DNA from 4 places in the Viridibacillus sp. FSL E2-0187 genome. Region 2 is predicted to be linked to each of the others. Evidence: riboswitches for the same ligand, from Rfam matches in the RefSeq annotation. Region 2 holds a riboswitch; each other region holds the start of a gene.
What was found. Region 2 has a riboswitch for S-adenosylmethionine ahead of MHH85_RS00115 (bifunctional homocysteine S-methyltransferase/methylenetetrahydrofolate reductase). Riboswitches for the same ligand answer to the same signal wherever they lie in the genome.
Positions count from the first base shown of each region.

Region 1: linked by a shared signal. The riboswitch ahead of MHH85_RS01735 (methionine ABC transporter ATP-binding protein) and the one ahead of MHH85_RS00115 (bifunctional homocysteine S-methyltransferase/methylenetetrahydrofolate reductase) in region 2 are both predicted to bind S-adenosylmethionine.
Region 3: linked by a shared signal. The riboswitch ahead of MHH85_RS09605 (cyclase family protein) and the one ahead of MHH85_RS00115 (bifunctional homocysteine S-methyltransferase/methylenetetrahydrofolate reductase) in region 2 are both predicted to bind S-adenosylmethionine.
Region 4: linked by a shared signal. The riboswitch ahead of metK (methionine adenosyltransferase) and the one ahead of MHH85_RS00115 (bifunctional homocysteine S-methyltransferase/methylenetetrahydrofolate reductase) in region 2 are both predicted to bind S-adenosylmethionine.

Region 1 is NZ_JBBOVG010000001.1:369,116-377,292, reverse strand. Features, by position in the region: gene MHH85_RS01750 (dicarboxylate/amino acid:cation symporter) at 1-549, opposite strand, end outside; gene MHH85_RS01745 (MetQ/NlpA family ABC transporter substrate-binding protein) at 806-1,609, opposite strand; gene MHH85_RS01740 (methionine ABC transporter permease) at 1,672-2,340, opposite strand; gene MHH85_RS01735 (methionine ABC transporter ATP-binding protein) at 2,333-3,358, opposite strand; SAM riboswitch class I at 3,485-3,591, opposite strand; gene MHH85_RS01730 (thioredoxin family protein) at 3,648-3,956, opposite strand; gene MHH85_RS01725 (hypothetical protein) at 3,968-4,312, opposite strand; gene gcvH (glycine cleavage system protein GcvH) at 4,392-4,772, opposite strand; gene MHH85_RS01715 (arsenate reductase family protein) at 4,851-5,207, opposite strand; gene MHH85_RS01710 (acyl-CoA dehydrogenase family protein) at 5,316-7,100, opposite strand; gene MHH85_RS01705 (acetyl-CoA C-acetyltransferase) at 7,128-8,177, opposite strand, start outside.
Region 2 is NZ_JBBOVG010000001.1:24,478-32,654, reverse strand. Features, by position in the region: gene metH (methionine synthase) at 1-555, opposite strand, end outside; gene MHH85_RS00115 (bifunctional homocysteine S-methyltransferase/methylenetetrahydrofolate reductase) at 536-2,395, opposite strand; SAM riboswitch class I at 2,469-2,575, opposite strand; gene MHH85_RS00110 (class A sortase) at 2,750-3,412, opposite strand; gene MHH85_RS00105 (protoporphyrinogen oxidase) at 3,548-4,939, opposite strand; gene MHH85_RS00100 (Na+/H+ antiporter) at 5,201-7,234, shown strand; gene MHH85_RS00095 (M24 family metallopeptidase) at 7,315-8,177, opposite strand, start outside.
Region 3 is NZ_JBBOVG010000001.1:1,980,727-1,988,903, forward strand. Features, by position in the region: gene MHH85_RS09580 (NRAMP family divalent metal transporter) at 1-832, opposite strand, end outside; gene MHH85_RS09585 (LamB/YcsF family protein) at 847-1,608, opposite strand; gene pxpB (5-oxoprolinase subunit PxpB) at 1,819-2,544, shown strand; gene MHH85_RS09595 (5-oxoprolinase subunit C family protein) at 2,541-3,536, shown strand; partial or broken gene MHH85_RS09600 (GNAT family N-acetyltransferase) at 3,650-4,104, opposite strand; gene MHH85_RS09605 (cyclase family protein) at 4,160-4,897, opposite strand; SAM riboswitch class I at 4,975-5,070, opposite strand; gene MHH85_RS09610 (putative bifunctional diguanylate cyclase/phosphodiesterase) at 5,518-7,242, opposite strand; gene MHH85_RS09615 (GNAT family N-acetyltransferase) at 7,780-8,177, opposite strand, start outside.
Region 4 is NZ_JBBOVG010000001.1:468,637-476,813, forward strand. Features, by position in the region: gene MHH85_RS02300 (alpha/beta hydrolase family protein) at 1-495, shown strand, start outside; gene MHH85_RS02305 (hypothetical protein) at 500-958, shown strand; gene pckA (phosphoenolpyruvate carboxykinase (ATP)) at 1,696-3,282, opposite strand; SAM riboswitch class I at 3,485-3,603, shown strand; gene metK (methionine adenosyltransferase) at 3,867-5,063, shown strand; gene MHH85_RS02320 (gamma carbonic anhydrase) at 5,233-5,745, opposite strand; gene MHH85_RS02325 (alpha/beta hydrolase) at 5,867-6,664, shown strand; gene MHH85_RS02330 (alanine/glycine:cation symporter family protein) at 6,874-8,177, shown strand, end outside.

The DNA of each region.
Region 1 (8,177 bases), 340 kb from region 2:
AATACCAAAAATATGAATAGGTAATAAAGGAATAATAACTTTCGAAATTACTTTATCAATAATCAAATTAAACTCATCAAAGAACTTTTTCATAAATTCACTATTGATAGATGCCATTCCAATCCCTAGGATGAAGGCTAATAATAGTGCCGTCATAACGTCCATCAATGGTGGCATATCGATTACTACAAATGATTTCGCTAAAAATTTCTCTGGGTTAGCAAATTGCTCACTACCAGAAGTTGAAATTAAATTAGGTAAAACATTTGAAGCAACAAAGAATGCAAAGAATCCAGCGATTAAAGTAGAGAAGTAAGCAAAGAAAGTAGCTAACCCTAACAGCTTTCCAGACCCTTTACCTAATTGTGCAATTCCCGGCGCAATAAATGCGACGATTAATAATGGTACTACGAAATTCAAGAAATTCCCGAATATACCATTGAAGGTTGCGAATATACGAACGCCGTCTTTCGGCATGATAGTCCCTAGTAAAGCCGCCAATATAATCGCGACAATGATTCGTGGTAATAAACCAAACTTGATCTTCATAATTTGTCCTCCTGATAAATACATATGTCTTTTCTAAAAGTATATGCACACTCTATCACACCCACTTATTAAAGTGAATAGCACAATGATAATCCGGAATATTAAGTATTTTCAGATTATTTTAATTAGGTTGTGTTAATCAAGTAACTGTAAGGCATACAATCTTTCTGTAGTATAATTCCCTAAATATTGTTATTTAACTTATAAATATATAAAAACACCCAAGCTTATTAAGCTTGGGTGTTTCAAATGTTTCTTATTCAGATACAGGAACAATATCCCCGTTCCATTCTTTTAATATATAGTCTTGCATTTCTTTTGAATGAAGCACTTTAACTAATTTTTTAATCTTCTCGTTATTCTCATCTTCTTTACGAACAGCAATCACATTAATGTAATCTGATTCTTTATCTTCTAATGCAATTGCGTCTTTTCCTGGGCTTATACCTGCATCAATCGCGAAGTTAGAGTTGATTAATACCGCGTCACCTTCGTCATTTTTATACATTTGTACAAGCATTTCAGGTGCAGTGTTTGCATCGAATTTTAAGTTTTTTGGGTTCTTTGTTATATCCTTAATTTCAGCTGCAGTTTTATCTACGCCTTCTTTTAACGTGATAAGTCCTTTTGCTTCAAGTAGAGATAACATACGACCATGGTCAGAAACTGAATTACTCAGAAGAATTGTTGCGCCTTCTGGAAGATCTTCGAGTTTTTTATATTTTTTAGAATAGATACCGATTGGCTCGACGTGCACTCCACCAACATTTACAAAATCATATCCATTTTGCTTATTTTGAAGTTCTAAGTAAGGGATGTGTTGGAAAAAGTTAGCATCTAAATCCTTATTCGCCAGATCTTTGTTCGGTAAAACAAAATCTTGATATCTTTCGATTTTCAGCTTGATACCTTCTTTTTCAAGTAATGGCTCTGCTTTTTCTAAAATTTCTGCATGTGGTGTATTAGCTGCACCGATTACTAATTTCTCTTCGGATTTACCACAAGCTGCTAAGCTTAGGGCTAATACTCCTGTAAGGATTCCTGCTACAAGTTTCTTCATGTTCTTAACGCTCCTTTTTACTGTTTAGTTATATGTGATCGGTTATACCGTATAAGCCCAAATTATCTTTTATCAATTTTCGCCGTAATAAGGTCGCCGACGAATTGAATAATAAATACCACTACTAAAATAAGGATTGTTGCAACAAAAGTTACATCGTTTTGACTTCTTTGGAAACCGTCTAAAAACGCTAATGTCCCTAGTCCGCCTGCCCCAATAACACCTGCCATTGCTGTGTAACCAACAAGTGCGATAGCTGTTACAGTAATACCCGAAACTAATGCGGGTAATGATTCTGGGATTAACACTTTACCGATAATCGTAGAAGTTTTTGCACCCATTGAACGTGCCGCTTCGATGACACCTTTATCAATTTCTTTTAACGCAATTAAAACCATACGCGCATAGAATGGTGCTGCTCCAATAATTAAAGCTGGTAATGCGGCATTGGGACCTCGAATTGAGCCTAATAATAGTTTCGTAAATGGTATTAATAGAATCACTAAAATAATGAATGGAATCGAACGGAAAATATTCACGATCGAACCTGTTAACCAACTTACTAATTTATTTGCCCATAATTGCTGAGGGCTTGTCAAAAACAGCAAAATACCTAAAGCTAAACCAATGATAAATGTGAAAACTGTAGCAACGCCTGTCATATACAGTGTTTCTATCGTTGCTTCCCACATTCTATCCCATTGTACATTCGGGAAGAGATCATTAAGCATTTTCGATCACCTCCGTTTTTACTCCATGTTCATTCATATATGTGACTGCTTTTTGTACATTATCATTATTGCCATCTAACTGAATAATCAGCGTACCATATGGTCCACTTTTCGTTTGCGAAATATTACCATGGACAATATTCACGTCTAAATTAAGTTCACGACTTAAATGTGAAATAACTGGCTGGCCAGTTGAAGAGCCTACAAACGTTAATTTTACAAGTGTTCCTGATGGGTAGTTTTCAATAATTTGTTCAATTGATTCTTTACGTTCATTCGTATCAGTAATTTGAGATACAAATCGTTTTGTAACGTCTGCTTGTGGTGATTGGAATACTTCTAGGACATCACCATTTTCAACAACTTGTCCAGCTTCCATTACCGCCACGCGATGACAAATCTTACGAATGACATGCATTTCATGTGTGATAAGTACGATTGTTAAGCCTAATTTTTCATTGATATCAACTAATAAATCTAATATTGAATCCGTAGTTTCAGGATCAAGTGCTGAAGTAGCTTCATCACAAAGCAATACTTCTGGGTTATTTGCCAGTGCTCTAGCAATACCTACACGTTGCTTTTGACCACCTGATAATTGAGAAGGATATGCCTTTTCTCTGCCTTTTAAACCGACTAATTCAATAAGTTCTAATACCTTTTTCTGACGTTCCGCCTTAGATAAACCTGCAATTTCTAATGGAAATGCAATATTCTCTTCAACAGTACGTGACCAGAGTAAATTGAAATGTTGGAAAATCATACTGATTTTTTGACGTGCATTACGTAACGCACTTCCTTTAATCGACGAAACTTCCTGACCATTCACAACAACTTTTCCTGTTGTCGGTTGCTCCAAACCATTTAATAAACGAATGAGCGTACTCTTACCCGCTCCGCTGTATCCAATAATGCCGAATATTTCTCCGTTTTCAACAGATAAATTCACATTTTTGACAGCGGTTAACTCTCCGTTAGCAGTTTTATATTTTTTCATTACATTTTCTAACTGAATCACTGTCATACCACCTTTATTTTAAAACTAAAAAGTATGCACTTTCTACTGGCATCTCTTAGAAACTAAAAAAACCCTTCTGCAGATTAACAGAAGGGTTTAACGCAAAGCTATATACGTAAAACCGTTCTCTCATCTTCCAAAGTAAATACTTTGTGTGATTTGGCACCGTGCCATATAAATATGACGGTTGCCGGGCTTCATTGGGCACTTCCCTCCACCTCTCTAAATAAGAGTAACGACTATATTTAATTAGTTATGTTTGCTACTTTATCACGCTATTGCTTTAACGTCAATCGTTTTGACGTAATTTTTCAAACAAAAAAGGTACTGATTGAAAGGCATAAATTTTATCGTGAATTTTCCCGTTTTTCGAAATAATCAAACACGGAACACTTTCTACTTCATAATCAAACGCTACATCTTGTATATAATTCAAGTTCGCTTTACCAATAGGAATATCGCTAACGACATGCTCTACTACTTCCATCATCTTCGACGCAACTGCACATGTACCACATAATGGTGTATACAAATAAAAAGCCGAAAGCGAGGAGGTTTTCATAGTTTCTTCCCATTGTTCACGTGACCATTCTTCCATCTTCTTCATTCCTATACTATTAGATATTCTTTATGAACTGTAAAATTTGCCGCCAATAATATTCTAGCTAAATGTCTTCTAGGAGTAGCTTCTACTTGTTTATAAGTAGAGGAGGTGTGTAGGTGACGAGCATTTGGGAACTCTCTTTTAAAAAGAGCACGGAGCTTATCACCCGATGAGTCAGCATCAAAAAATGCATACATTTCGCAGTCATCATATGGTGCCAAAATCTCTTCTAATCGGCTTGCACTAACTGTTCCATTCGTACATATTATCGGAATGTTCTCTGCTAATATTGGCGCGATTCGCAACTTATCTTGGCGCCCTTCTACGATAATCAGTTTGTTAAAAGTCATATATACCCTCCTAACAAATACTTTTTGTCGTTTACCAAGTTTAAAAAAACGCCGAGCAAATGCACGGCGTTTTCAGATCTTATTCTTCGATAATTGCTTCGTATTGTTCTGCAGTTAATAATGCATCAACTTGAGCGTTATCAGCTGGTTCAACTACAACCATCCATGCTTTATCGTATGGAGATTCGTTAACGAACTCTGGGCTTTCTTCAAGCTCTTCGTTAATTTCAACAACTTTACCAGAAATCGGTGCGTAAAGTTCTGATACAGTTTTTACAGATTCAACACTGCCGAATGGTTCGTCTGCTACTAATTCGTCGCCAACCTGTGGAAGTTCAACAAAAACGATATCGCCTAGTTCAGATTGTGCGAAATGTGTAATACCGATACGTACTTTTCCGTCTTCAGTTTTTACCCATTCATGTTCTTCAGAATAGCGTAAGTCTTTTGGTGTGCTCATGAATACCCCTCCAAATATGTAATTATATTCACTTTAAGTTTGACATATTTCCATTGTAAAAACAAGCATATGTCTGTGTTATTTCCATGTCTGTTCAAAGTCTGATTCTTTAAATCCTAACGTCACTTTTTTACCGTCTGTAACGATTGGACGCTTGATTAACATACCATCCGAAGCAAGCAATTCTAATTGCTCATCTTCCGACATATCAGCCAGTCGATCTTTCAATTGTAGATCTCTATACTTCATCCCTGAAGTATTAAAAAACTTCTTCAATGGTAAACCACTAGCATCTAGATACTGTTTTAATTCCTCTTTAGAAGGTGTTTCTTCAACGATGTGCTTATCTGTATACTTTACGCCATTTTCGTCTAACCATGCTTTTGCTTTACGACAAGTTGTACATTTTGGATATTGAATGAATAAAATAGACATATACATGCTCCTTTTTCCAAACTATTTAATTCTATTGTAGTGGGAGTATAGTATACAAGCAAGAAATCCGAACACAAAAGTTGTGTTCGGATTCTCAACTAGCTTATTTTAGACAACAAATTTCTCAGCAGCAATTAGTTTAACTGATGCTTCACGTTTCTTCGCAATAACATTGTAAGGATTGTTACGAGTAAGTTTGCGAAGCGCAGATAACATCATACGAGCATTGTCTCCGTCTACAGCTGTAATGATTGTTTCTTTTGCTTCTTTTTCGATTTCTTCAAATGCTTCTTGGCAGAAGATTTGAGTATATAGTAATTTTTGGCTTGCTTTGTCTAACCCATCACGAGCAATAGCTTTTTCTGTACGTAACACAGTAGATTCCATTGCAAATAATTGGTTAGCGATATTCGCAATGTTCACTAGTAATTCTTGTTCGGCATCTAATTTCGGGCCATATTTTTGTGCAGCAAGACCAGCTGCTAATAGAGCGATTTTTTTCGCATTTTTCACAAGATGCTTTTCTTGTGCTAATGGCTCATCACCAATTTCTTCAGGCATTAGCATTAAAAGCTCTTGTTGTAGGCTCTGCGCTTGTTGCAATAAAGGTAACTCACCTTTCATTGCTTTTTTCATAAACGTGCCAGGTATGATGAAACGGTTAATTTCGTTTGTTCCTTCAAAAATTCTATTAATACGTGAATCACGGTAAATGCGCTCTACTTCATACTCTTGCATGAAACCATATCCACCATGTAATTGCACTGCTTCATCAGCGATATAGTCAAGTGTTTCAGAACCAAAAACTTTATTGATAGAACATTCAATAGCATATTCTGCAATTGATGCTGCAATCGCTTTACCGTCTTTTTGTTCTTCTTCACTTAATTGACCCATACGATCTTCAAAGTATCCTACTGTACGGTAGATTAAACTTTCAGTAGCATATAATTTTGAAGCCATTGTTGATAGTTTTTCTTTCGTTAAATTGAAAGATGAAATAGGTGTTTTAAATTGTTGACGTTGGTTTGTATACGAAATCGCTAATTCAAGAGCACGCTTTGATGCACCAATTGATCCCACACCTAATTTGTAACGACCGATGTTCAAAATGTTAAATGCAATAATGTGACCGCGCCCTACTTCACCAAGTAGGTTTTCAACTGGTACTTTTACATCTTCTAAAATTAGTGTTCGAGTTGAAGAAGATTTAATCCCCATTTTCTTTTCTTCTGCACCGACAGAAACACCTGGATAATTGCGTTCTACTATGAATGCTGAGAATTTATCGCCATCAATTTTCGCATATACGATGAATACATCAGCAAAACCAGCGTTTGTAATCCATTGTTTTTCTCCGTTTAATACATAATGTGTGCCTTCTGCATTTAGTTTTGCTACTGTTTTTGCACCTAATGCATCCGACCCAGAACCTGGCTCCGTTAATGCATAAGCTGCAATTAGCTCACCAGATGCTAGCTTAGGTAAGTACTGTTGTTTTTGCTCCTCATTACCAAATAATACGATTGGTAATGAACCAATTCCAACATGTGCACCGTGTGTAATAGAGAATCCGCCAGCTACTGACATTTTCTCAGCGATTAATGCCGATGTTACTTTGTCTAAGCCTAATCCTTCATATTCTTCAGGTACATCTGCGGCTAAAAGACCAAGTTCACCAGCTTTTTTCAATAATCGTACAGAATGGTCAAACTCATGATTTTCTAAGTTTTCAACGACTGGTAATACTTCATTTTGCACATAGTCCTCTGTCGTTTTCGCAATCATTTTATGCTCTTCAGTGAAATCTTCTGGCGTAAATACACGATCAAGTTCTACATCTTCAGTTAAAAAGCTACCGCCTCTAATGATATTCGCTAATTTCTCTGTCATAATAATCGCTCCCCTTTTGTGTGTTATTTATAGAATTTCAAATACGCCAGCAGCTCCCATACCGCCACCGATACACATTGTTACTACACCGTACTTTTTACCTTGACGTTTTAACTCATGAATTAATTTCAGTGTTAAGATGGAACCTGTAGCACCAAGCGGATGCCCTAATGCAATTGCACCACCATTAACATTGACTTTTTCAAGGTCGATGCCCAGTTCACGCACCACTTGAATTGATTGTGAAGCAAAAGCTTCGTTAATTTCCCATAGGTCAATATCTTCGATAGATAGGCCCGCAATTTTCAGCGCCTTCGGTACAGCAACTGTTGGGCCAATCCCCATAATTTCAGGAGGTACCCCGCCTACTGCAAAGGATAAAAATTTCGCCATCGGCTTTAAGCCTTGTGCTTCAGCCTCTTCACTGTCCATAACAAGTACTGCTGCTGCACCATCTGAAGTTTGTGAAGCATTTCCTGCTGTTACACTTCCAGTTACTGAAAACGCTGGGCGTAATTTCGCAAGTGTTTCTTGAGATGTACCAACACGTACACCTTCATCCATGTCAAATGTGAATTTTCTCTCTTGCAAATTATTCCCCGCATCCACGTATCGTTGTACGACTTCCACTGGCACGATTTCATCGACGAATTTACCTTCTTGAATTGCTTTAGCGGCTAATTCATGTGAACGAACAGAAAAGGCATCTTGATCCTCGCGACTAACATCATATTTCTTAGCTACTTCTTCCGCTGTATGCCCCATACTCATATAATATTGTGGCGCAGTTTCCGCTAAAGTCGCATTAGGTCTAATCACATTGCCCATCATTGGTACTAGACTCATAGATTCAATACCGCCTGCAATAATAGCCTTTGAATGTCCAAGCATAATACGTTCTGCAGCATAAGCGATTGATTGTAAACCTGATGAACAGAATCGATTAACTGTTACAGCTGGCGTTGTATCAGGTAGCCCAGCAAGCGCTCCTATATTACGCGCAATATTCATCCCTTGTTCTGCTTCTGGCATAGCGCAACCAAGAATTAAATCATCTATGTCCCCTTCATAACCCGC
Region 2 (8,177 bases):
ACCAAGCTCTTCAAATGCTTGTTTAATACCTAAAGTACCAGCCTTAACATTCAGCATATCTTGACTTGTTTCAAGTAATAATAAATCCGCTCCACCTTCAACTAATGCCTTTGCTTGTACGTAAAAGTCATGTAATAGCTCATCAAATGTAATACCACCCGTTACTGATAGGGTTTTAGTCGTTGGTCCCATTGCGCCAGCAACATATCGAGGCCATTCAGGCGTTGACAATTCATCCACTACTTTTTTAGCAATTTGCACTGCTAATATGTTTATTTCATGCGCTTGACCACCCAGTGCATATTCATTTAATACCACAGGAGTCCCACCAAATGTATTCGTACTAATAATATCTGAACCTGCCTCTAAATAAGCGCGGTGTACATTTTCGATCACGTCAGGTCGTGTAATATTCAAATATTCATTACAGCCATCATATTCATCCCCACCGAAATCCTCTGGTGTTAAATTAGCATTTTGGAGCATAGTCCCCATTGCACCATCTAATATAAGAATATGTTGTTGGAGTCGTTCTTTAATTGGTTGCTTTAACATAGTTGTGATCTCCTACTTTCTGTTGGTCTAGCTCTTGAATATAATGAATCAATTCTACTGACATGTCGTAACGTGTAAATGGCGTAATGATATAAATGCCGTTGAATAACTCTGCCGCTGTATCAATTAATTCTTTCGCAATCGCTATACCTTCTGCGGTTGCAAGGTTTTTATCATCACCCGTTGCACGCATTCTTTCAAGCACTTCATCAGAGAGCTTAATTCCTGGTACTTCATGATGTAAAAACTCTGAATTTCGGATACCTGTTAGTGGCATGATTCCTATGAAAATAGGGGTTTCTAAATGTTTAGTAGCCTCATATATCTCTATTATTTTCTCCTTCGTATATACAGGCTGTGTGATGAAATAATCTGCTCCACACTCAATTTTCTTTTCTAATCTTTTTACAGCTCTATCAAGCACCCGTACGTTAGGATTAAATGCAGCTGCAATTGAGAAGTTAGCCTTTTTACGCAAAGGTTTACCTGAGAATGATATTCCTTCATTCAACTGTTTGATTAATTGAAGTAACTCTAAGCTTGAGACATCGTACACGCTAGTTGCACCCGGGAAATCGCCCACTTTTGTAGGGTCTCCAGTGACTGCTAAAATTTCATTAATACCTAATGCATCTAGCCCCATTAAATGCGATTGTAAGCCGATGAGATTGCGATCACGACAAGTAATATGTGCAAGGGAACGAATATTATTTTGCGTTTTCAAAATTGAGCCCATTGCCATGTTACTAATACGAGGTGATGCCAACGAATTATCAGCCATAGTGACAGCATCAATACCTGTAGAGTTGAGTATTTGCGCGCCTTCTATAAATGCGGTCGTATCGAGATGGCGAGGTGTATCAAGCTCTACAATGATTGTACGTTCCCTTTTTGCCTTTTCGTGAAGTGGCTCATGATGATCTGGAGTAGCTTCTTTAATTTCGATTACTTTTTTCTTCTTTACAATTTTATTTTCAATTGGGGGTAGATCAGCAATACGTTTTTTCACAGCCTCTATATGCTTCGGTGTCGTACCACAACATCCACCAATTAAGCGAACACCTTGGTCACGTAGCAAAACACCAGCACGACCAAAATAATCAGCCTCCGATTCGTAAACAATCTTGCCATCTTCTACATCTAGCAAACTAGCATTTGGATATGCAGATAAAAATGCTTTGGATGGCAATTCAACATCTTCAAACGCTTGGATTGTATGGTGTGGGCCTAAACGGCAGTTTACTCCGACAATATCTGCACCCAAAGCTTCTAATTGGTGCAGTGCATCATTTAACAATAAGCCATTTTGTAAAATACCTGGTTCATGCATTGATACTTGGGAGATGATTGGTACGTCAGTTAATTTTCTCAAATGTTTCACTACAGATGAAAGTTCCTCAAAATCATAGTAAGTCTCTAATAATAAACCATCAGGATTACCAGCTAATAGATACCCCGCCTGCTCATCTAATGCCGCTATAATCTCATCTAGTGTTGCTTCACTTTTACGAATACCGCGAATACCACCAATTGTCCCTAAAACAAATTGGCCTCCTGGTGCTGCAGCACGTTTTGCAATGGCGATTGCCGATTCATTAAACTCCTTTACTGAGCTTTCTAAACCATAACGTTCTAATTTAATGGCATTCGCTGTATACGTATTAGTCTGAATAATGTCAGCGCCTGCTTTAATATATTGTTGATGTATATTTTCAATCACTTCAGGCTTAGTAATATTTAATTCCTCATAACAATAGTCAATTCCGTAAGAATATAATAAAGTGCCCATCGCACCGTCAGCTGTTAACACTTGTGTTTGCAATTTTTCAAGTAGTCCCATTAAAATCCCTTCCTTTCTACATAAAAAAGCCTTCTTATGGATAAGAAGGCTTGACGATTACGATGTTCGCTCCTTCTTATCTTTTCGGACAATCTGTAAATCCGCTGGAGTTAGCACCTGACCAGATGGCTGGTTGCTGAAGCTTCAAAGGGCCAGTCCCTCAGCTTCTCTTGATAAGAAATATTTATTTAATTGTTAGAATAATTAAAAGAATCATAACCCTAGAAAAGAATATCGTCAAGAGGATTTTTTGAATTGTAGAAAAACTCTGTAATATACGTATATTTTGATTACAAAACAAAAAAAGAGGTATTTTGGTGATTACGTATTAAAACGTCAATCTTGCCTTCATAACTATTTATTTGCAAAAATATTATTGGCTGATGTCTTATCATAGCTCTTTATTTCAACCAATATCCCTTGAATAATCAGTCGTTTAGAACCATCATAATTACATGTTACAAGCGTTATCATTTTTTCCTTTGAATCATCAATCACATCAATTTGCTCCGGTTGTACAATATGCATTTTATCAATTTTATATTCATAGATTTTTTTAAAATCAGTTACATAAACTCGCATACCTTCCTTAGCATTTGTAAGAGGGCTAAAGAGTGCCTTCCCATTATTCATATTATGACCTGCTAAGGCATAATTAGCTTTACCCATCTTTTGTTCAGGTTTCATCGTACCAGCACCAATGGCTAAGTTTGTATTCGATACACCATATAAAATGGGTAATCGCATATTCACTTGAGGTACACTAATAGCTCCTATGGCATTTATTTTCTTTTGATTGAATTGTGCCTGTACAACATCTTTTACATTTAAATCATCCACTTGCTGAAAATCAAATGATGCATCCGGATTCTTCATCGCCAATGCTATGTCTTGTTGCTTAATCGTCGCCTTCGACATATTCGAAATGAAATACCCCATGATAGGTTGATAGAAAATAAATACTAAACCAATTACTAGCAAGAGTATGCCTAATATTAAACTTCCCTTTTTCCTCATGTTACCCACCTTCTTTTTACTCATTCATTTTATAGTAACAATTCATTTAGCTTTTTCAAGCGGTTAGATATATCGTTAAAATTTATCCAAAAAGAAAGAGCTAAAGAAATTGGTATCTCCTTAGCTCTCTTCTACCTACCTTGATAATTTTGCTAGAATTGATTCTGCTGTTTCTTTCCCATTCTCAATACAAGGACCAATACCTACACCGTAATAAGAACAACCTGCGAGCAATATATTGTCATAGCTAGAAGTCATTTTAGTTGATAAAGTTTCTACTGTTTTTGCATGACCAAGATGGTAAACAGGCATTAAATCATTCCATTTTGTCACATCTACAACAGAAGGCTGCGCTTCTATCTTCAAGCTTTTTGCAATATCATCTAAAGCGATTTTAGTTAATTCTTCTTTACTTAAATGCTTCATATTCTCAAAATCTGGATTTGAATTTTTATAAAATAAACGAACAAGTAATTTGCCATCTTTTGAAGTATGGCTCCACTTACGACTTGTCCATGTACAAGCATTACATTTGACGTCACTATTTTCAGACACAATAAAACCTGTACCATCTGCAGGTAATTGACTATCAGGAATGTTAAAACCTAAATAAATCGTAATTAGTGAGGCATTACTAAATTCATTGAAGTTCTCATCCAAATTTGGATCTTTTAATAGCTTTTTAGTTACATCATGTGGTGTTGTTAACACAATGAAATCTGCTTCAATTGCTTCGTGATTATCAAATGTCAGTATATATTTTTCATCTCTTTTTTCGATATGATTTGTTGAAACGCCTTTTAATATTGTAACGTCTGTTAGCTTCTCTTCAAAACGAGTAAATAAAGAAGATAATCCATTTTTAAAGGATATGAATTTTTTATTTGCCGCTTTTTGAAATTCTTCTTTATGTGCGCCAAACCCTTTAATAATGCTTCCGTACTGCTCTTTATAATCGAGTAAATAAGGTAAAGTTGAAGCCATTGTCAACGTATCTAATTTTCCTGAATAGACCCCTGATAACACTGGAGCAATTTGCTTTTCAACAAGTTCTTTTCCTAAAAAATGCTCTAAGAAAGAACCGATTGAGCTATCCTTTGTAAAATATTCATTAGGCAATTCTAAATCTTTTAACGCCTCTTTTTTTCCTTCTTCTGAAACTAATGTGCTACTTTCCAGAGACTCTACACTTGTAGGAATGCCAAAAACGCTGTCTGCTGGAATTGCGTGCAATGTATTATTTGTGTAAATATACGAAATTCCTGTACCATTATATACAAGGTCATCTTGTAATCCTAAATCTTCTACTAAAGGCATAACACTAGAATGACGTGCAACAATCGAATCTGCACCCGTCTCCAATATAAAGCCGTCCTTTTCGACAGAGTGCATTTTACCGCCTAAGTAGTCATTCTTTTCTATCAATACTAAATTTATATCTAAGCCTTTTTCTTCTTTTTCCTTTTGTAAATAGTGCATAGTAGAAAGACCTGTTATACCGCCACCAACTACAACAACTGTTTTCAATATATTCACTCCTCATAGCGGATTCTGTTTTATTTTAATTGGTTGTTTGTAATTCTAGTATAAACTTTCATTTTCAAAACTGTCATGATATCCATCACTTATTTAAGTACTTATTTGCGAACGTTTACATCTTTGTCAAAATTAACGTGGTCTTTTCGTAAATAGTCTTGAAAGTTTCTTTATCCAGTACATTTTTCTAAAAAAAGGGTAATGAATAATTACTTACTTTTCTATCGATACTTTTTTTGAAGGGAGCTTTTTATGGATTTATTAATTACAATCCTTTTACTATTAGTGTGCCTATTATTATCAAATGTAATTGGACATTATATTCCATTTATACCTACAGCACTAATCCAAATAGCACTTGGCATTCTACTGGCAATATTCGCAAATGAAATGACACTTCAGCTCGAATCTGAATGGTTTTTATTACTTTTTGTTGCCCCACTTTTGTATAATGATGGACGCAATTTCCCGAGAGAGGATCTATGGAGAATGCGCGCCCCTATTCTTGGAAATGCCATTATACTGGTTCTTCTAACTACACTTGGCGGTGGTTACTTTATTCATTGGTTAATTCCTGATATACCACTTGCTGCTGCATTTGCACTTGCAGCCATCTTATCACCAACAGATCCAGTTGCGGTAAACGGTATTGCAAAGCGTATCCAAATACCTGAGAAGATTTTAAATCTCGTTCGTGGTGAATCACTTATTAATGATGCTTCTGGTTTAGTTGCTTTCAAATTCGCAGTAGCTGCTGTTGTCACAGGGTATTTTTCAATTAAGGAAGCTTTTTTTGAATTTACTTATACATTTTTAGCCGGAGCTATTCTTGGCCTAATCTTAGGCGTCGTAATTACACAGCTGCGCTTCACCCTTAGGAAGAAGGGCATCCATGATGTCGTTTTCCATTCACTATTACAGCTATTAACACCTTTTATTATTTACTTAATTGCTGAAGATGTTTTCCATGCATCCGGGGTTATTGCAGTTGTTGTAGGTGGTATTGTTCATGCACTTGTAAAAGATCATACGGAGACTTTAATTGCAGAAGAACAGCTAATTACAGAAAACACTTGGTCTATCGTACTGTTTATCTTAAACGGGGTTGTATTCTTATTACTTGGGTTGAATATTCCATTGTCTATGACCGAAACATTAGAGAATCCATCTATGAATAACTGGAAAATCATCGGTTACTCTATTGCCATTGGCTTTGTTATTTTAGGTATTCGTTTCATTTGGTCATACGCTTTTTCTTACTATGAATATAAAAAAGACGCAATTCAAGAAATTGAAAAACCTAGTTTGAAAACGAGTTTACTAACAAGCTTAACAGGCGTGCGTGGTGCTGTAACAATGGCAGGGGTCTTATCCCTTCCTTTACTAGTCGATAACGGCAATTTGTTTCCAGAACGCTCCTTGATTTTGTTTTTAGCATCTAGTGTTATTTTATTTACATTGCTGATTGCTACAATTTTCTTACCTCTTTTAATTGATGAAGAAGAAGTTTTAGAAATACGTGAAGGAAAACTCACTTTCAATGAAGCAAAGAAACGCTTGCTGATTGCTTCAATTCGTAAAATCAATTCAGTGATGACTGAAGAAAACCAAACTGTCGCTTTTGAATTAATAGACGAATATAAATTAATGTTTAATCAGATCGATGTAGAGCTCAATGCAGAAAAGTTAGCTTCTAAAGAACGAAAACAACAGATAAAGAGCCTGCGTTTACTCGGCTTAAAAGCAGAAAAGGAGTATATAGAAAGGACCCAAAAAGAACTAAACTTAGACCCTGATATATACTCAGCATGCCAAGCTGCTTTTAAAGAACGTGAAAAAAATATTAGTAATCCAAATCGCCCTAAAGTAATTGCTATCCTATATAGAATTTTACTTCACTGGCGAACTTCTAGAAAAAGATACAGTCTAAATAAAGATAAGCGTATTGAATATTTCCGCCAAAAGAAAGAGTTGCGTATGCGCGCTTTAGGTGCAGGTATAGATGCTTTAGAACAACATGCTAAATCGGAAGAAAATCCTGATCTTGCAAATTCTATTATTTACGAATATCGAAAAATTATGGATAGGATGAAACAATCCGTCACTCAAAATTCCGAACGACGAGATGAAATAAAGGAAGAATTACGGGCTCTTTTAATCGAAACTGAACGTATGGAAATTCAGAAAATGTACGAAGCAGGTGAAATTGAACGAGCAGAAGAAAAAGAGCTACGAAGATTTGTAAATTATATTGAGAGCATTTCATTGTATGAAGTGATCGAATAAGTTAATAGTAAAATATAAAAGAAAGAACGACTGATAATATCAGTCGTTTTTTTTATTGTATAGATTTTTTGACAACTGTCTTATTTTATAGACATAGATAAAATAATTAACTCTTTTGGAGAAGAAGTCAAAATTTCTATTCCATCCTCTTTAATTAAAACATCATCTTCAATACGAACTCCACCTATATTAGGTAAATAAATTCCAGGTTCAACAGTCAACACCATTCCTTCTTGTAATACATCTTCCGAAACAGTAGACATGAAAATGTCCTCATGAATATCTAACCCTATTCCATGTCCAGAACCATGCCCATATTGTTTTCCGAATCCTTTTTCTTCTATATACTGTCTAGTCAAAGCATCAGCTTCTTTGCCAGTAATGCCTGCCTTCATATGAGCCAGTGCATTTTCTAATGCGCCATGAACAATATTATAGATTTCTATCATTTCTTCTGTTGGTTGTCCAATAGCAATTGTGCGTGTCATGTCTGAACGATAACCATCATAGTAAGCCCCAAAATCAAGCGTTATGATATCTCCTTCTTCTATTAACTTATTACTAGCGACACCATGTGGTAATGCCGATCGATGCCCTGAAGCTATAATCATATCAAAAGCAGACGAAGTAGCTCCTTTTTTTCGCATGTAAAACTCTAGTTCATTGGCAATATTTATTTCTGATATGCCTGGTTTTATATAATCTAATATATGCGTAAATGCCGCATCAGAAATACTTGCCGCTATTTTGATCTTTTCAATTTCTTCAGGCAATTTAATCATACGTAATTTTTCAACTGCGCCTGAAACGGGTACAAGTTCTGCTTGAATATGCTTAGCAAATAATGAATGTAAGTAATACGTAATATTCTTTTCCTCAAATCCAACTCTACTAATATTTTCTTCCTGTAATATATTAGAAATTACTTCATACATAACAGCGC
Region 3 (8,177 bases), 2.0 Mb from region 2:
CAATTTCACCTGCAGCTAATTTAAAGACAGAAGCAGGTGGGTTAGCAGGGTCAATTGCCAAACCTTGATGTACTACACCTAATACCGCTAAGAATAGTGCTACACGCATAATACCAGTAGCAGCAATACCTGTTACTGAACTTTTCGTTACATCAGGTAAAGATTCTACTCCTTTAACTCCTGCATCTAGTAAACGGTGGCCACCGGCGAAAACAATGTACCCACCAACTGTCCCACCAACTAAAGTTACGATTGAAAGGATATCCAGTTTTTCTGGTGTAAATGTATTTGCTAATGCATCACCAACTGGTGGCGATGTTGTAAAAGCAACATACATCATAAGTAAAATCATGATAAAGCCAGCTGCTTGTGCAACCTTATCCATCGCTTTACCTGCTTCTTTTACAAGAAAAATGAAAATTGCAAATACTGCACTAATAACTGCGCCCATAATCGGATCCAAGCCGAGCATAGCATTCAATCCTAGACCAGCTCCAGCAACGTTTCCGATATTAAAAGCTAGTCCACCAATAACAATCATGATGGCTAATACAAGACCTAAACCAGGAAGTACTTTGTTGGCAATTTCTTGACCACGCATACCTGATACTGCGATGATACGCCATACATTCATTTGAGCGAAGACATCTAAAATAAGTGAAACTAGAATAACAAAGGCAAAACTAGCTCCTAATTGTTGTGTAAAGACCGTCGTTTGTGTTAAAAACCCTGGTCCAATCGATGATGTTGCCATTAGGAAGGCAGCTCCTAATAAGACGCTACGTCCTACTTTCTTTCTGCCTTGTCCTTGATCTAAGCTAACCTTTGTCATATGAAAACCCCTTTTTATACGTGAAATGCTTGAACGTTGATGTTATTTTTCTCCAATGTGTTTCGTATATATTTTGCAAATGCAAGTGCATGTATTCCATCCCCATGGATACAAACAGTATCTGCTCGTAATAATACTTTCGTTTGTTGTTGAGACTCAATATAACCTTCTTTGACCATCGTTACGACTTGATTTACAGACTGTTCCTCGTCTGTTACTAAAGCATCTGATTGTGTGCGTGAAGTAAGTGAACCATCCGCTTGATATGTACGATCAGAAAATACTTCATGAGCTGTTTGAAGACCAAGTTTTTCTCCTGCCTTCGTTAACTCACTTCCAGCTAATCCGAATAATACAAGCTCAGGTGAGACATCATATACAGCTTGTGCAATAGCTTCAGATAATGCCTGATCTTTCGCAGCCATATTATATAATGCTCCATGAGGTTTTACGTGCTGCATTTTCTCGCCGAATGTTGATAAAAACCCTTGTAGTGCACCAATTTGATATACGATCATGTCATAGCCTTCTTGAGGAGTAATTTGCATTGGGCGACGTCCGAAGCCATTTAAATCAGGCAAACCAGGATGAGCACCAATTTTTACACCTTTAGCTATAGCCATTTTAACTGTTTCCCTCATCACTGTTGGGTCTCCTGCATGGAAACCACATGCTACATTAGCTGAAGTAATATAATTTAAAATTTCTTCTTGTTCCCCTAGTTTGTATTGACCAAAACTTTCTCCTAAATCGCAATTCAAGTCTACACGAAACATTTTCTCAGCCCCTTACTAATTCAAAATTGATTTAATGTCAGTTTTTCTAACACAAAATTTATATTATCACTAAATCATTATTCTGAAAACATTTATTTTTGAACTTTCTCACAATAATGAATTATCAATTGTAAATAACTTACTTGTCATTTACTATTATCTATCTATATGATTATATTGTTTAATATGCAAAATGAGGGGTTGTACGTTATGGGAGAAGAATTTAAACACGTGAAATTTAAACCTTTGGGTGATTCAGCAGTAATGGTTCAGATTGGGAATACAATTGATCCATCAAACTGCACTATTTTACAAAATTTAGCATCATTACTTGAAGAACAGCCATTTGAAGGGTTTATAGAAGCTGTTCCAGCATATACAAATATTACAATTTACTACAATCCATATACACTTTTTAAGGTTAATGGAAATGTAACATCATATAGCTTTGTATGTCGGTATGTACAACAACTGATTACTCAAATGACAACAGTTAAACAACACACGCAAAGAGTAGTTGAAATACCCGTTGTCTATGGTGGTGAATATGGTCCAGACTTAGAATATGTGGCCGAAATTAATGGTTTAACGACAGATGAAGTCATTCAGTTACATAGTGCAAATGATTGTCTTGTTTATATGCTTGGTTTTGCACCTGGTTTTGCTTTTATGGGAGGCATGAATGAAGCTATAGCAACACCTCGAAAAGAAACACCTAGACTTGCCATTCCTGCACTTTCGGTTGGGATTGCAGGCAAACAAACAGGAATTTACCCATTTGAAACACCTGGTGGCTGGCAAATCATCGGTCGTACGCCACTCGATTTATTTTTACCAAATGAAACACCACCTTCCCTATTGCAAGCAGGTGATTGTATTCGCTTTAAACCAATATCTGAAAAAGAATACAAACAATTGAAGGAGACAAGATCATGACAGTTACAGTCGTTAAACCAGGTTTATTAACTACCATTCAAGATCTAGGGAGATTCGGGTCACAAAAATATGGAGTCATCGTTAGTGGTGCTATGGATGCTTATTCATTAAGAATTGCGAATATTCTTGTAGGTAACTTAGAAAGTGAAGCCGTACTTGAGGTTTCATTATTTGGGACTGTATTACAATTTAATGATGACCATCTTATTGCACTAACAGGTGGAGATTTAACAGCAACGATTAATAATGAGCCTGCACCACTTTGGCGTCCATTTATAGTGAAAAAAGGAGACTTATTAAAGTTTAAAAGAGCCCACAAAGGTTGTCGTGCTTATGTAAGCTTTGCTGGCGGTATTCAAGTTCCTATTATAATGAATAGTAAAAGTACATATTTAAAGGCGGGAATGGGCGGATTTGAAGGTAGAGCATTGCAAAAGCAGGATGAAATAAATATCGGACCTTATACTAAAAGTAATAAAGAAATACATCAATATGCAATACAACTAGTAGGTCCTGCTTCTTGGTCTGTAAATTACAACGAATTAATCTCTTTAAAGCAACAGCAAACAATACGTGTGATGCCTGGTACAGAGTGGGATAGTTTTACCACTGAAAGTCAGCATTGCTTAACAAACAACCCTTACACGCTTTCTACAGAAGCTGATCGTATGGGGTACCGCTTTGAGGGGCCAGCGTTATCATTGACAGAGAAATTCGAATTATTATCAGAGGCTGTGACCTTTGGAACAGTTCAAATCCCACCAAGTGGTAAACCGATCATTTTAATGGCCGATCGTCAAACAACTGGTGGTTATCCGAAAATGGTTCAAGTCATCACAGCTGATTTAGCTAGTCTTGCACAGTTACAAACAGGCGCTAAAATCCGATTCAAGCTCGTAACATTAGAGGAAGCTCAACAAGCATTAATAGCTAAAGAGCAAAAAATAAAAACTATCGCTACTGCTATTCGCTGTTCTGCAAAGCTTTCTTAACATGTAAAAAGTTTTGTCCAACAAAAATATAGAAGAACAAAGAGAAAGAGCATGTTTTGAATGAAGATTATTCAAAACATGCTCTTATTATTTTTATATCTTTGTATATTTACTTATAACTTTAAAGTCATAAATAAACTATTCGGATCCTCAATGTAATTAGAAAAAGGCTTACAATATTGAAACCCTTTTTTCAAATACAGCCTCTTAGCAGGTTCATAAACCTCCATTGAACCTGTTTCTAAACTTAATCGCTTATATCCACGGTACCTAGCCACTTCAATAATATGCTCAAGAATACTTCTTGCAACGCCTTTCCGTAAATATAATGATGCAGTACTCATTTATTTTATTTCACCATGGTGTGCATCCAGTTCTTTTAGTGCTCCGCAACCTGCTAATGCGCCTTCTTTCCATGCACTACAGAAAGTAATCTCTGGTTTTTTTATTCCTCGATATTTAACTCATGTATACTTTCTGGTGGAGAATTTAGTGCCATACCTTGGAGATGCTCCTCCAGTAACGCCTTAACGTCATCACCTGATAAATCATCAATTCTAATATCCAAAGAATACACCTCTCAGTTTCTATTATTCATTTGCAAGTACATTCAAGGTACGTACTTAAGGCAGGATAGCAAATGAGCGAACTGGGAAGCCAGAAGCCTTTTCAGGTTTAGGTACGATGTTAAAGATGACAGCCCCTTTTGCGGGTAGCTGGTCTAGATTAGTTAGCAACTCTACTTGATATGTATCTTGTTCCAATACATATAGTTCACCTAGTAATGCATTGTTTTGACGGTATAAAATGCTAGAATCCGTATCAAAAGTTTCATGTCCTACTGCTTTAATATGACGCTCTTCAAACAAGAATTTTAGCGCATCAACCGACCATCCTGGTGCATGTGGATTTCCCTCAGCATCAAAGTTATTGAATGCTTCAACATTAGGCCAGCGTTTGCTCCAATCCGTACGAAGAGCAACAAATGTACCCGCTTCAATTTCACCGTGTTCGGCTTCGAATTTCAAAATATCTTCAACTGAAATCGTGAAATCATGATTCTCTGCTGCATCTTTTGAATGATCTATTACAATGAGCGGCAATGCAAGTTCTTTTAACTCTAATTCTTCTAAATAACGAGCATCACGAACAAAGTGAATAGGTGCATCTAAATGTGTTCCATATTGTCCAGCAAACGAGAAATTTTGAGCAAAAAAACCATCATCATGTGAAAATAAAGTTGTTTTTTCCAACCCATTGAATGCGTTGAAACGGGGTGTTTCTGCTCCAAAAGTATGTGTTAAATCGATCCATTTCTTTTCTTTTAACGTTTGTAGTGCATTGATTAATTCTGTTGACATATCCATCACCTCATCATTTTTTTGAACAAAAAAACCTCTTCTTGATAAGAAGAGGTTGACGATACGTCCATGCACTCTTCTTATCTTCAAGCATACGCTTCTGGAATTAGCACGGTACATCGTCCGTTGCTGAGATTTCACAGGGCCAGTCCCTCCACCTCTCTGGATAAGAAAAAAGTTATTTTGTTGATTCTTAATTTACAACTATAGAAATCTATTGTCAATAAAAATTTAGAAAATTCTTTATAATATATGATTTTTATAATCAATTATGATAGCTTTCTTCTACAATAATAGTGTAATATGCGCTCTAGCCTTGTTTGATGCCAAATGGCCAAATGCTAACCGCCTACTATCAAGAGGCTTTGTAAAGGGCACTGAGCCACTCTCAGTGCACGTTTAGCTGAAACTGACTTAGTTGATCCTCAAAACTATAAAAATCTCGCGATAGCCGGCTACAATTTATATAATATATTTGTTAAGTTCTTACTACTATAAGAAGCAAAACTAAATACTAAATAAATTAGATAATAAACAAACGTTTTGAATAAAAATTATAAAAAAAGTCACCCCAGCGTATTGGGTGACCTTTTGTCTAGCTTTCTATATATAACACTTCCCTAAATTCTCGATACATACAATTCATGTAATTTTGCGGAAAATTCATCTGTCGGTAATGGCTTACTAAAGTAATATCCTTGTGCAAAGTCACATAGGTTTTCACGGACGATATATAATTCATCTTCCGTCTCTACCCCTTCAGCAACCACCTGCATACTTAATGCATGTGCTAATTTGATAATAGCAGTCACCATTGCGACATTACTAAGCCCTGATTTTAAACCATGGATGAACGATTGATCGATTTTCAATACATCAATTGGAAACTGTTTTAAATAGCTTAGAGAGGAGTATCCTGTTCCAAAGTCATCAATAGCGATGATTACACCTAGAGCTTTTATTTGATTAAACGTTTCAATTAATTCCTCTGTTTGATGCATTAAGCTCATTTCGGTAATTTCCAACTCTAAATTTTTTGCTGGTAAACCTGTATCTTGTAATACTGCACGTAAATTGTACACAAAATTTCTTTCCTTCAAATGAATAGGCGAAATATTAACTGAAATACGAATATCAAACCCATATTCATCAAGCCACTTCTTCATTTGTTTACAAGCCCTTTTCAATGTCCATTCACCAATAGAACTAATCAATCCACACTCTTCTGCAAAAGGGATAAACTTAGCTGGAGAAATAAAACCGTAATCCTTATCATACCAACGAATTAAAGCTTCCATTCCGTTTAATTGATTTGTTTTTAAATCGATTTTCGGTTGATAATATAGTTGAATTTCATCTTGCTTAATAGCATGACGGAGTTTTGTTTCTAGCAGCAGGAATTGATTATGAGTACTATTCATCGTATTTTCATACTGTATGTAATTGCTAGCTCTATTCTTTTTAGCTTCTAGCAAGGCCACATTCGCAAACTTTATTAAGTCCTCGGGTGTATCTGCACCAGCTAGACTTGAGCTTATACCGATACTAATAGAAGAATAGAATTCAAATTGTTCAATCAAAAAACTATCTTCAAAATTAGCCATTATTTGATGTGCCTTCCAAATAGCATGTTCATTATTCTTCAATATGATCGCAAATTTATCACCACTATAGCGAAACAGTGATTTTTCGTCGATACCTAATCTTTTCAAGCGAGTCGCTACTTCAATTAGAAATAAATCACCTGTTAAATGCCCTAATCCATCATTAATACTCTTAAAACGGTCGATATCTATCATTAAGAGTGATAATGAAAAGCCTTCTTTATGTACATTTTTGAATTGATCTGCTAAACATATATTCAACTTTCTCCGGTTATATAAACCCGTCAATTCGTCATGATAAGCAAAGAATTTTAGTTTTTTTATATTTTTTTGTTCCGTTACATCTGTTCGAATCGACACATATTGATAAAGTTTACCTTTATCATTCAAAAAAGGTATTATCGTTGTTTGTACCCAATATAAACTACCATCTTTTGCGCGGTTACAAATATCACCACGCCATATTTTTCCGCTACCAATTGTACGCCACAATTCTTTGAAAAAGGCTTTAGGATGATGGCCAGAGTTCAACAAACGGTGATCTTGCCCAATTAACTCATCTTTACTGTATTTTGAAATGGTACAAAAATGATTATTTACAAATGTAATGATACCTCTATTATCTGTTATTGCGACGATAATAGATTGGTCCAATGCATGTTGAATATCTATTAATTGTTGTACTGAATACGCATCATTATGTAGGCTAAGATCTGTCGTTTGACTATAATCTTGGTCCATATGACCTCACTCCTAATCAGTTCGGCATAATTCGAGCAATTTCTCTCTTGTTACTATTTTATCACAACCAATATAAGGCTATTATTCAAATTAAAACAAAAGGTAAAAAGTCCTAATTAGAAAAAGCTATGAAACAATACAAGTCAAAGGGAGAAATTCCTATTATCAAATTTTTACACCATTCATATAGTTTTTATAGTAGTTGTGACATATTTTTTCTACAGTATATAGGTTTTTCGCTGTAAAATAATTCAAATACAGGAATTATAAAATGCAATAATCCGAAAAATTTGGCTAGTTCGATTGTCAGGAACGAATAAATGAAAAAGAAATTTAGTGAGCTACTTTTTTTCAATTACTATTAAAAAAATTTAAAAAATCACTAATTCATTTAAGTTTAAATTATATAAAATCAATAATATTAGGTAATAGTAACTATTAGACATTTTCCTAAATTTTACATGCAAATTTCAATTAGTTTACATAATAATATTATGTAAACTAATTGAAAAAAAGACCATTCAAGATGGTCTTTAATTACTTAATTTTCCATTCTTCTTGAAGAATGCTATAAACGGCATGATCTACAAAATGATCGTATAACCACTCTGATTGACGACTAATACCTTCTAATGTCATCCCTATTCGCTCTGGAATCGCTCTACTTCTCTTATTTTCAATAGCTGCACGAATTTCTATACGTTTTAGCTTCAAATCATTAAAGGCATGATCCATAAGCTTATGTACGGATTTGGTCATAATACCTAACCCTTCATAGTCCTTCGCTAACCAATATCCGATACTTGTAGACTTGTTTTGCCAATTTATATGGTGAAAACCAATAACTCCAACTATGTTATCTTCATATACGATGGCAGTTTGGAAGCCGTCATTAGCACTAAATTGTTTCATAGCTGACCGAATAAATTGTAATG
Region 4 (8,177 bases), 440 kb from region 2:
AATGACCGTTATGATGCAGTAAACGGTGTCGATGTATTAAAACAATATTGTCATACACATCGCATTCATATATTCGCATTTTCTAGAGGCGGTTTGATGGCGCTTTGGACTGGGATTTTGCGAGATGACATTACATCTATTGTGACTTGGGCAGGCGTTTCTAATCCTAAATTTACGTATGAAGAACGTATAGATATGCGCAGAATGATGAAAAGGGTAATAGGCGGATCACCTACTAAGATACCTGCGGCATATGAAGAGCGTTCACCAATTGCTGAGATAAAAAAATTAAATGCACCGGTATTAATTATTCATGGTAAAAAGGATGAAAACGTTGGATTGCATCATGCTTTATTGCTTGAAGAAAGCTTAAAGGCATTTAATAAGCATGTGGAAACATGGTATTTTAATGACTATACTCATTTTTTCCCTAGTGCAGTCAATCACAAAATGGTTAAGAGCGCATGCAATTGGATGAAACTCCAAAAGGGGTGAACTTATGCTAGGTTATGTAAAAATAACAGTCGACCAGGAAAAAGTAAAAGTTGATGCAAGTTTTGAGGAAACATATCCATTTTGGGTAATTCTTTGCGATGAATTCACAAAAGAGTGTGTAGATGTAGAAATTCAAAGTTGGCAAGAAGAACATGGGGTTATTGAAGAATTGGAAAAAATAGCAGATGTCTCTAAAGATGAAGGTCTTATAAAAATCCAAAGAATTCCCTTAAAAGATGATAATCGTGCATTTTTAAAAAATCATGCTGCTAATAAAGAGGGGAAATTAAAATGGTTCTCTATGCGCTATTATGATAACGATGGGAATGGCAGCATAGAGGTTAGGGATTACGGCTTTGAGGTGCGCTTTAATAAAGTTACAGGAGCATATTCTGAAGAAGTGATACAACAATTTGCTAATCCTCATACAGAGGCAGTATTTTATGATGTTGACGTTGAATAATATAACAAAAACATTCAGAATGTTCATATCCTGAGTGTTTTTTGTTTGACTATTATTTAAGATACTTCGCCCTGTTTTTTTTATAGTAAATGAAAATAAGGAAAAGAATGGTCTTTGTTGTGTTGCTTAGTCGTATTACGAAAAAGCAATATCATTTTTCTTAAGAGAATCGTTGCGCTTGATTCTTTTATTGGGCGTAAGTTTTGATTATGATAAATGCCTTTTGATCATTCTGCAATCGTTTTAAATCGATAGCGCGTAAACTCTTTATCATTCGCATACATTTTGAATACCCGCTACTTATCTATACATAACATATTTATCACCAACCATTTTATTTTAAAAAAGCTGATTTAACTCAGAAAAAAGACAGGTGTTTTTGAAAAGTTGACTATTTTTAAGATTGTATATTTAGCATTTAATTTATTTATTAGGAAGAATTGTTTTATGGATTCTTTATGAGCGTTATAAAGATAAAGAAGTAGAGGTTCTTACATTGCATCGTATTATTACAATTATTATAATTTTTATTGTTTTGAATATGGTGTTTGGGATAATAAATGCGTTTGTGTAATTTATTGGGGCTAAAATTAATTATAGGCTACTTTGTTGGAGCGGAGGTGGCGACTCCCACGGAAAGCGCCAACCGCAGTGGAAATCAACGGTCTTATCAATTTATATATATTATTAAAATAAAAGACCACTCGGAGAGTGGTCTTTTTGTTATGTTGGATGAATTAAGCGATAGGACCGCCATTTTTCACGATATCTTCTGATACAACACCGAATTTTTCGAAGTTTTCTCGGAACATGCCAGCAAGTGCAGAAGCTTTTTGATCATAAGCTTCTTTATCTTCCCAAGCGTTACGTGGATTTAATACTTCAGTAGGAACACCTTCAATAGCTACAGGCATTTCTAATCCGAAGATAGCATCTTTTTCAGTAAAGATGTTATTTAGTTTACCGTCGATTGCAGCGCGAACCATTGTACGAGTGTAAGAAAGTTTCATACGGTTACCAACGCCGTATTCGCCACCAGTCCAACCTGTGTTTACTAAGAAAACATTTACTTCGTGTTCGTCGATTTTATTACCTAACATTTCAGCGTAAACTGTTGCTGGAAGTGGTAAGAATGGAGAACCGAAGCATGTTGAGAATACTGGTTCAGGTGAAGTAACACCACGTTCAGTACCTGCTAGTTTAGATGTGAAACCACTTAAGAAGTGATACATTGCTTGCTCTTTTGATAACTTACTGATTGGAGGCAATACACCAAATGCATCTGCAGTTAAGAAGATGATTGTTTTAGGGTGGCCTGCAACAGATGGATCAACAATGTTTTCGATATTTTGGATTGGGTAAGCAACACGAGTATTTTCTGTAAGCGAAACATCATCGTAGTTAGGAATGCGTGTTTCTTCATCTACTACTACGTTTTCTAAAACAGTACCAAAACTGATAGCATTGTATATTTCAGGTTCTTTCTCTTTAGAAAGGTTAATAGTCTTAGCGTAGCAACCGCCTTCGATATTGAATACACCATTGTCAGACCAACCATGCTCATCATCACCGATTAGTTTACGATCTGCATCTGCTGATAAAGTTGTTTTACCAGTTCCAGATAAACCGAAGAATAATGCTACATCGCCTGCTTCACCAACGTTTGCTGAACAGTGCATTGAAAGAATACCTTGTTGTGGTAATAAGTAATTCATAATACTGAAAATCGATTTTTTCATTTCTCCAGCGTATTCAGTACCGCCAATAAGGATGATACGTTTTTCAAGGGAAACGATAATGAAAGTTTCTGAATCAGTACCGTCTACTGCTGGGTCCGCTTTGAAAGTTGGAGCAGAAACGATTGTGAAGTCAGCTTCATGAGTTTCTAATTCCTCTTCAGTAGGACGAATGAATAATTGATGTGCAAATAGGTTATGCCAAGCGTATTCATTCACTACACGAATAGCTAATCGAGATGCTGGGTCTGCACCTGCAAAACCTTTAAATACAAATAATTCTTCTTTTTCTTTTAAGTAGTTTATTACTTTAGTGTATAATGAGTCGAAGATATCCGACGAAATTGGTCTGTTTACTTTACCCCAATCAATTTTGTCTTTCGAACTATCTTCTTCAACCATATATTTATCTTTAGGAGAACGACCTGTATATTTTCCTGTGACTGCTCTGACTGCACCATCAACAGTTAGGATTGCCTCACCGCGTGAAGTAGCTTTTTCTGTTAATTGTGGTACTGAAAGTTGTTCAAGAATATTTTCACCTTTCAATAATTCCTTCAGTTCATTCGTAATTTCTACTGAATTCATCGTTTTACGTACCATCCTTTTTATATTATTCCTCTTATTAGAGGGGATTTATAATTCATTTCGGAAATTAGTATAACACATTTAGCTAAATAATCTATACTAATTACCATATAATTTCTATGAAAGTTGTACTTTTTTTTAGAAATAAAAAAGAAGTTGACAACTAAGCTATAATGTTCTAATATGAGAAATTGAACGGATACTCTTATCCCGAGCTGGTGGAGGGTCAGGCCCTATGAAACCCGGCAACCTGCATTGTGATTTTATGTGATGCGCTGGTGCTCAATCTGATGCAAGGATTTAATCCTTGAACGATAAGAGTGAAAGGTGCTTATGAATTATTCCCTTCCACTCATTAGTAATAATGGGGGGAAGGGTTTTTTTATTTAAAATAGACCAATTCCTAAATTTTTAATAAGTAATTGTAATTTATGCGGTTCTATTTATATATAGTGGCACTTTCTAGAATCCTCGTGTTAAAGGCAGCAACGGCTTGGCGTTCAATCCTACTGGAAAGAACTAACATGGGTAATGAGTACCGTATCATTTCCGAGGCAATCTCGCAGATAATAGGAGGAAACCAAATGACAAACCGTCGACTGTTTACATCAGAGAGTGTAACAGAAGGACATCCAGATAAAATTTGTGATCAAATTTCGGATGCCATTTTAGATGAAATCGTTTCAAAAGACCCGAATGCACGTGTAGCGTGTGAAACTACAGTAACAACGGGTCTTGTATTAGTAGCAGGAGAAATTACAACATCAACTTATGTTGATATTCCTAAAATCGTTCGTGAAACGGTAATGGAAATCGGCTATACACGTGGTAAATATGGCTTTGATGGCGAAAACGTAGCTGTTTTAACGGCAATTGGTGAGCAATCAGCTGATATCGCATTGGGCGTTGACCAAGCACTTGAAGCACGCGAAGGCTCAATGTCAGATGAAGATATAGAAGCAATTGGTGCAGGTGACCAAGGTTTAATGTTCGGATACGCATGTAACGAGACACCTGAGTTAATGCCTCTACCTATTAGCTTGGCACATAAATTAGCACGACGTTTAACTGAAGTTCGTAAAACAAAAGAGTTAGATTATTTACGTCCAGATGGTAAAACACAAGTAACAATCGAATATGATGAAAATAATCGTCCAGTTCGTGTGGATACAATTGTTATTTCAACTCAACATGATCCAGAGGTAACATTAGAGCAGATTAAAGAGGATTTACAAGCACGTGTAATTGCTCCAGTTGTACCTACTGAATTACTAGACGAAAAAACAAAATACTTCATCAACCCAACTGGTCGTTTTGTAATTGGTGGACCAAAAGGTGATGCAGGCTTAACGGGACGCAAAATTATCGTAGATACTTATGGTGGATATGCTCGTCATGGTGGCGGTGCTTTCTCTGGTAAGGATGCGACTAAGGTTGACCGTTCTGCAGCTTATGCAGCGCGTTATGTTGCAAAAAATATCGTAGCAGCTGAACTTGCTGAGCGTTGTGAAGTACAACTGGCTTATGCAATTGGTGTTGCACAACCAGTTTCAATTGCAATCGATACATTTGGTACTGGAAAAGTAAAAGAAGCAGATTTAGTTGAGTGGGTTCGTGAATTATTTGATTTACGCCCAGCAGGTATTATTAAAATGCTTGATCTACGTCGCCCAATCTACAAACAAACAGCTGCTTATGGTCATTTCGGCCGTACAGATTTGAATGTTCCTTGGGAAGCTACAGATAAAGCTGCCGTTTTAAAAGAAAAAGCGGGACTATAATTCAATCTAAAAAATCGCAATAACATAAAATATCCCGAGTTACACATTGATTATTTAAGTAATCATTGTAGTTCGGGATATTTTTATTTAATATAGAAGAAACTCATAGTAAGAGAATAAAAAACCTGAGAAATCGTTTAAAAAACGATACTCAGGCAACTTGATTGAACTATTTTTGAAGTGATTTATAGTATTGGCCTTTTTCGTAATACTCGTTGACAATACGGTCCATATCTTTTTTATCTTCCTCTGTTAACTCTCTAATAACTTTTGCAGGGCGTCCAAATGCTAAAGTGTTTGGGGGGATTTTCTTGCCTTGTGAAACGAGACTGCCTGCACCTATAAATGCACCTTCACCAATTTCAGCACCATCTAGGATAATTGAAGCCATCCCAACTAGAGCGCCTTTTTTTACAGTACAGCTATGTAATGTTACTTGATGTCCAATTGTCACGTCGTCTTCTAAGATTAGTGGATATGCAGGACTTTGATGTAAACAACATAAATCTTGTACATTTACTTTGCGTCCAATAATCGTAGGTGAAACATCTCCACGAATAACTGTATTGTAAAATATAGAAGAATCAGGTCCAATAGTAACATCGCCAGTAATAATTACGTTATCACCGATAAATACAGATGGGTCAATAGATGGTTTTTTGTCTCTAAATGGATAAATCATCGAAAAACGCCTCATTTCAAGTTATTATGTATTATTATCGTAACAAAAGGAAGCAATGAATGGAACTGAAATAGGCAGAATACGTTAATATATACATAGGAATTTATGAGGTGAGATAGTAATGTGGAAATGGGAAACGGAAGGCCAAGCAAGAGCTGTCGCTGTAATTATACATAGTGCATACGAACATCATCGTCGTTATGCATGGTTAATCGAAAATTTAAGAACGTCTGGTATACATGTTATTTCAGGAGATTTACCTGGACATGGAGAGGATAGTAGACATAAACGTGTGCACAGTGAAGAATTTAAAAGTTACGAAACATTCGTTAAACAACTAATGCAAGCAGCTTTAACATATAACTTACCTGTATTTGTAGTGGGACATGGTTTAGGAGCTATATTAGGAATCCATGTTGTTGAAAAATTCAAGTACGAATGTACGGGTGTGATAATAACGTCACCTTGGATGCATTTAAAACACCAACCATCAAAATTATCAAATGCTTTAACAGGTCTAAGTAAACTGACAGGCAATCTGAAAATCAATCATGAAATCAATATTAAACACTTAACGAGAAGCTATGAATTTTATAAAGAAGAAAAAGATGATATTTACTATAATGATGTCATTACTGTCAATTGGTACCGTGAACTTCATGGTTTCATGAAGGGAATATCACAACAAACGGTATTTCCAAATATCCCGATTTTATTAATGACTGGTGGCAATGATAAAATAGCGGATATTGCGTATAGTAAAAAATGGCTCGCGCAACAAAGTTTATCAGAGTATCAATATAAGGAATGGAAAGCCTGTTATCATGATTTGTTTCAAGAACCTGAACGTGAAGACATTTATGCCTATATGGAAAGTTTTATCTTTAATACATTAAAATCAGTTGGATATATTATTTAAACATTGACGGAATTTTACAGAATTCCGTCTTTTTTATTTGTAACCGATTTCAATTGTCATATAACACATAAGGTATATTCCCAATTTTATGGTTTTGATATATAATACATAACAATTGCTATTTTAATAGAATTAATTTTTCTTTTATTTGAAACTGGCAATATATATTATTCATGGAATAATTTATTATGATCAATGGGGGACAATAGATGGAAGCCATTATTACCAGTGTTTATGAGATTTTATGGGGACCGTGGATGATCTACGGTATTCTACTAGTCGGATTATTATTTACTATATTAACAAAAGGTGTACAAGTCCGTTTATTGAAAGACATGTTTAAACAAATTTTCAGTGGTAAAGAATCTGAAGCAGGTGTATCCTCTTTCCAAGCATTATCTATGGCGTTATCTGGTCGTGTTGGGACAGGTAATATTGCAGGTACTGCTACAGCAATTGCCTTTGGGGGACCGGGTGCAATTTTCTGGATGTGGGTAATTGCCTTCATCGGATCTGCAACCGCTTATGTAGAATCAACTTTAGCACAAATATATAAAGAAAAAAGAAACGGTGTTTATCGCGGTGGACCAGCATTTTATATCGAAAAAAGTACAGGGAAGCGTTGGTTAGGAATGATTTTTGCTGTAGCAGCAGTTGTTGCAATGGCATTTTTACAACCAACCGTGCAGTCAAATGCTATCGCTGACTCGATGTATACTGCATTTGGTATAAAACATTGGATTTCAGGTTTAGTAGTTTGTGTTATTTTAGGTGCCATTATTTTAGGTGGCGTAAAACGTATAGCTTCAGTAGCTTCTTTTATCGTACCGTTTATGGCGTTAGGATATCTTCTAGTTGCAGCCATTATTATTGTTATTAATATTGAGAAGGTACCTGAAGTATTTTCTTTAATTATTCGAAGTGCGTTTGGTCTAGACTCTACTTTTGGTGGGATGGTAGGTGCTGCAATAGCGTGGGGAGTAAAACGTGGTGTTTATGCAAGTGAAGCTGGACAAGGTACAGGGCCTCACCCAGCAGCTGCTGCTGAGGTATCTCATCCGGTAAAACAAGGTCTAGTACAAACAGCTTCGGTATACTTAGCTGTATTTTTAGTTTGTACGGCAACAGCATTTATGATCCTATTTTCAGGTATGTATAATGTCCAATTAGATGATGGTAAAGGTGAATATTTAGTTGAAAATGCTCCCGGTGTTATCGCAGGAACAGCTTATACTCAAGCAGCGGTCGACAGTGCATTCCCAGGTGCTGGGGTAGGTTCAGGCTTTGTTGCCATTGCATTATTCTTCTTTGCTTTTACAACGACAATGGCTTATTATTACATTGCTGAAACGAATATTGCTTATATGTTTGAAGGGAAGCGGCAGAAAGTTGGCATACGTGTCGTGCAAATTATTATTATTGCTACGACTTTCTATGGTGCCGTTCGAACATCGGACTTAGCTTGGGTTTTAGGTGACATTGGTCTAGGGCTAATGGTTTGGGTAAACATTAT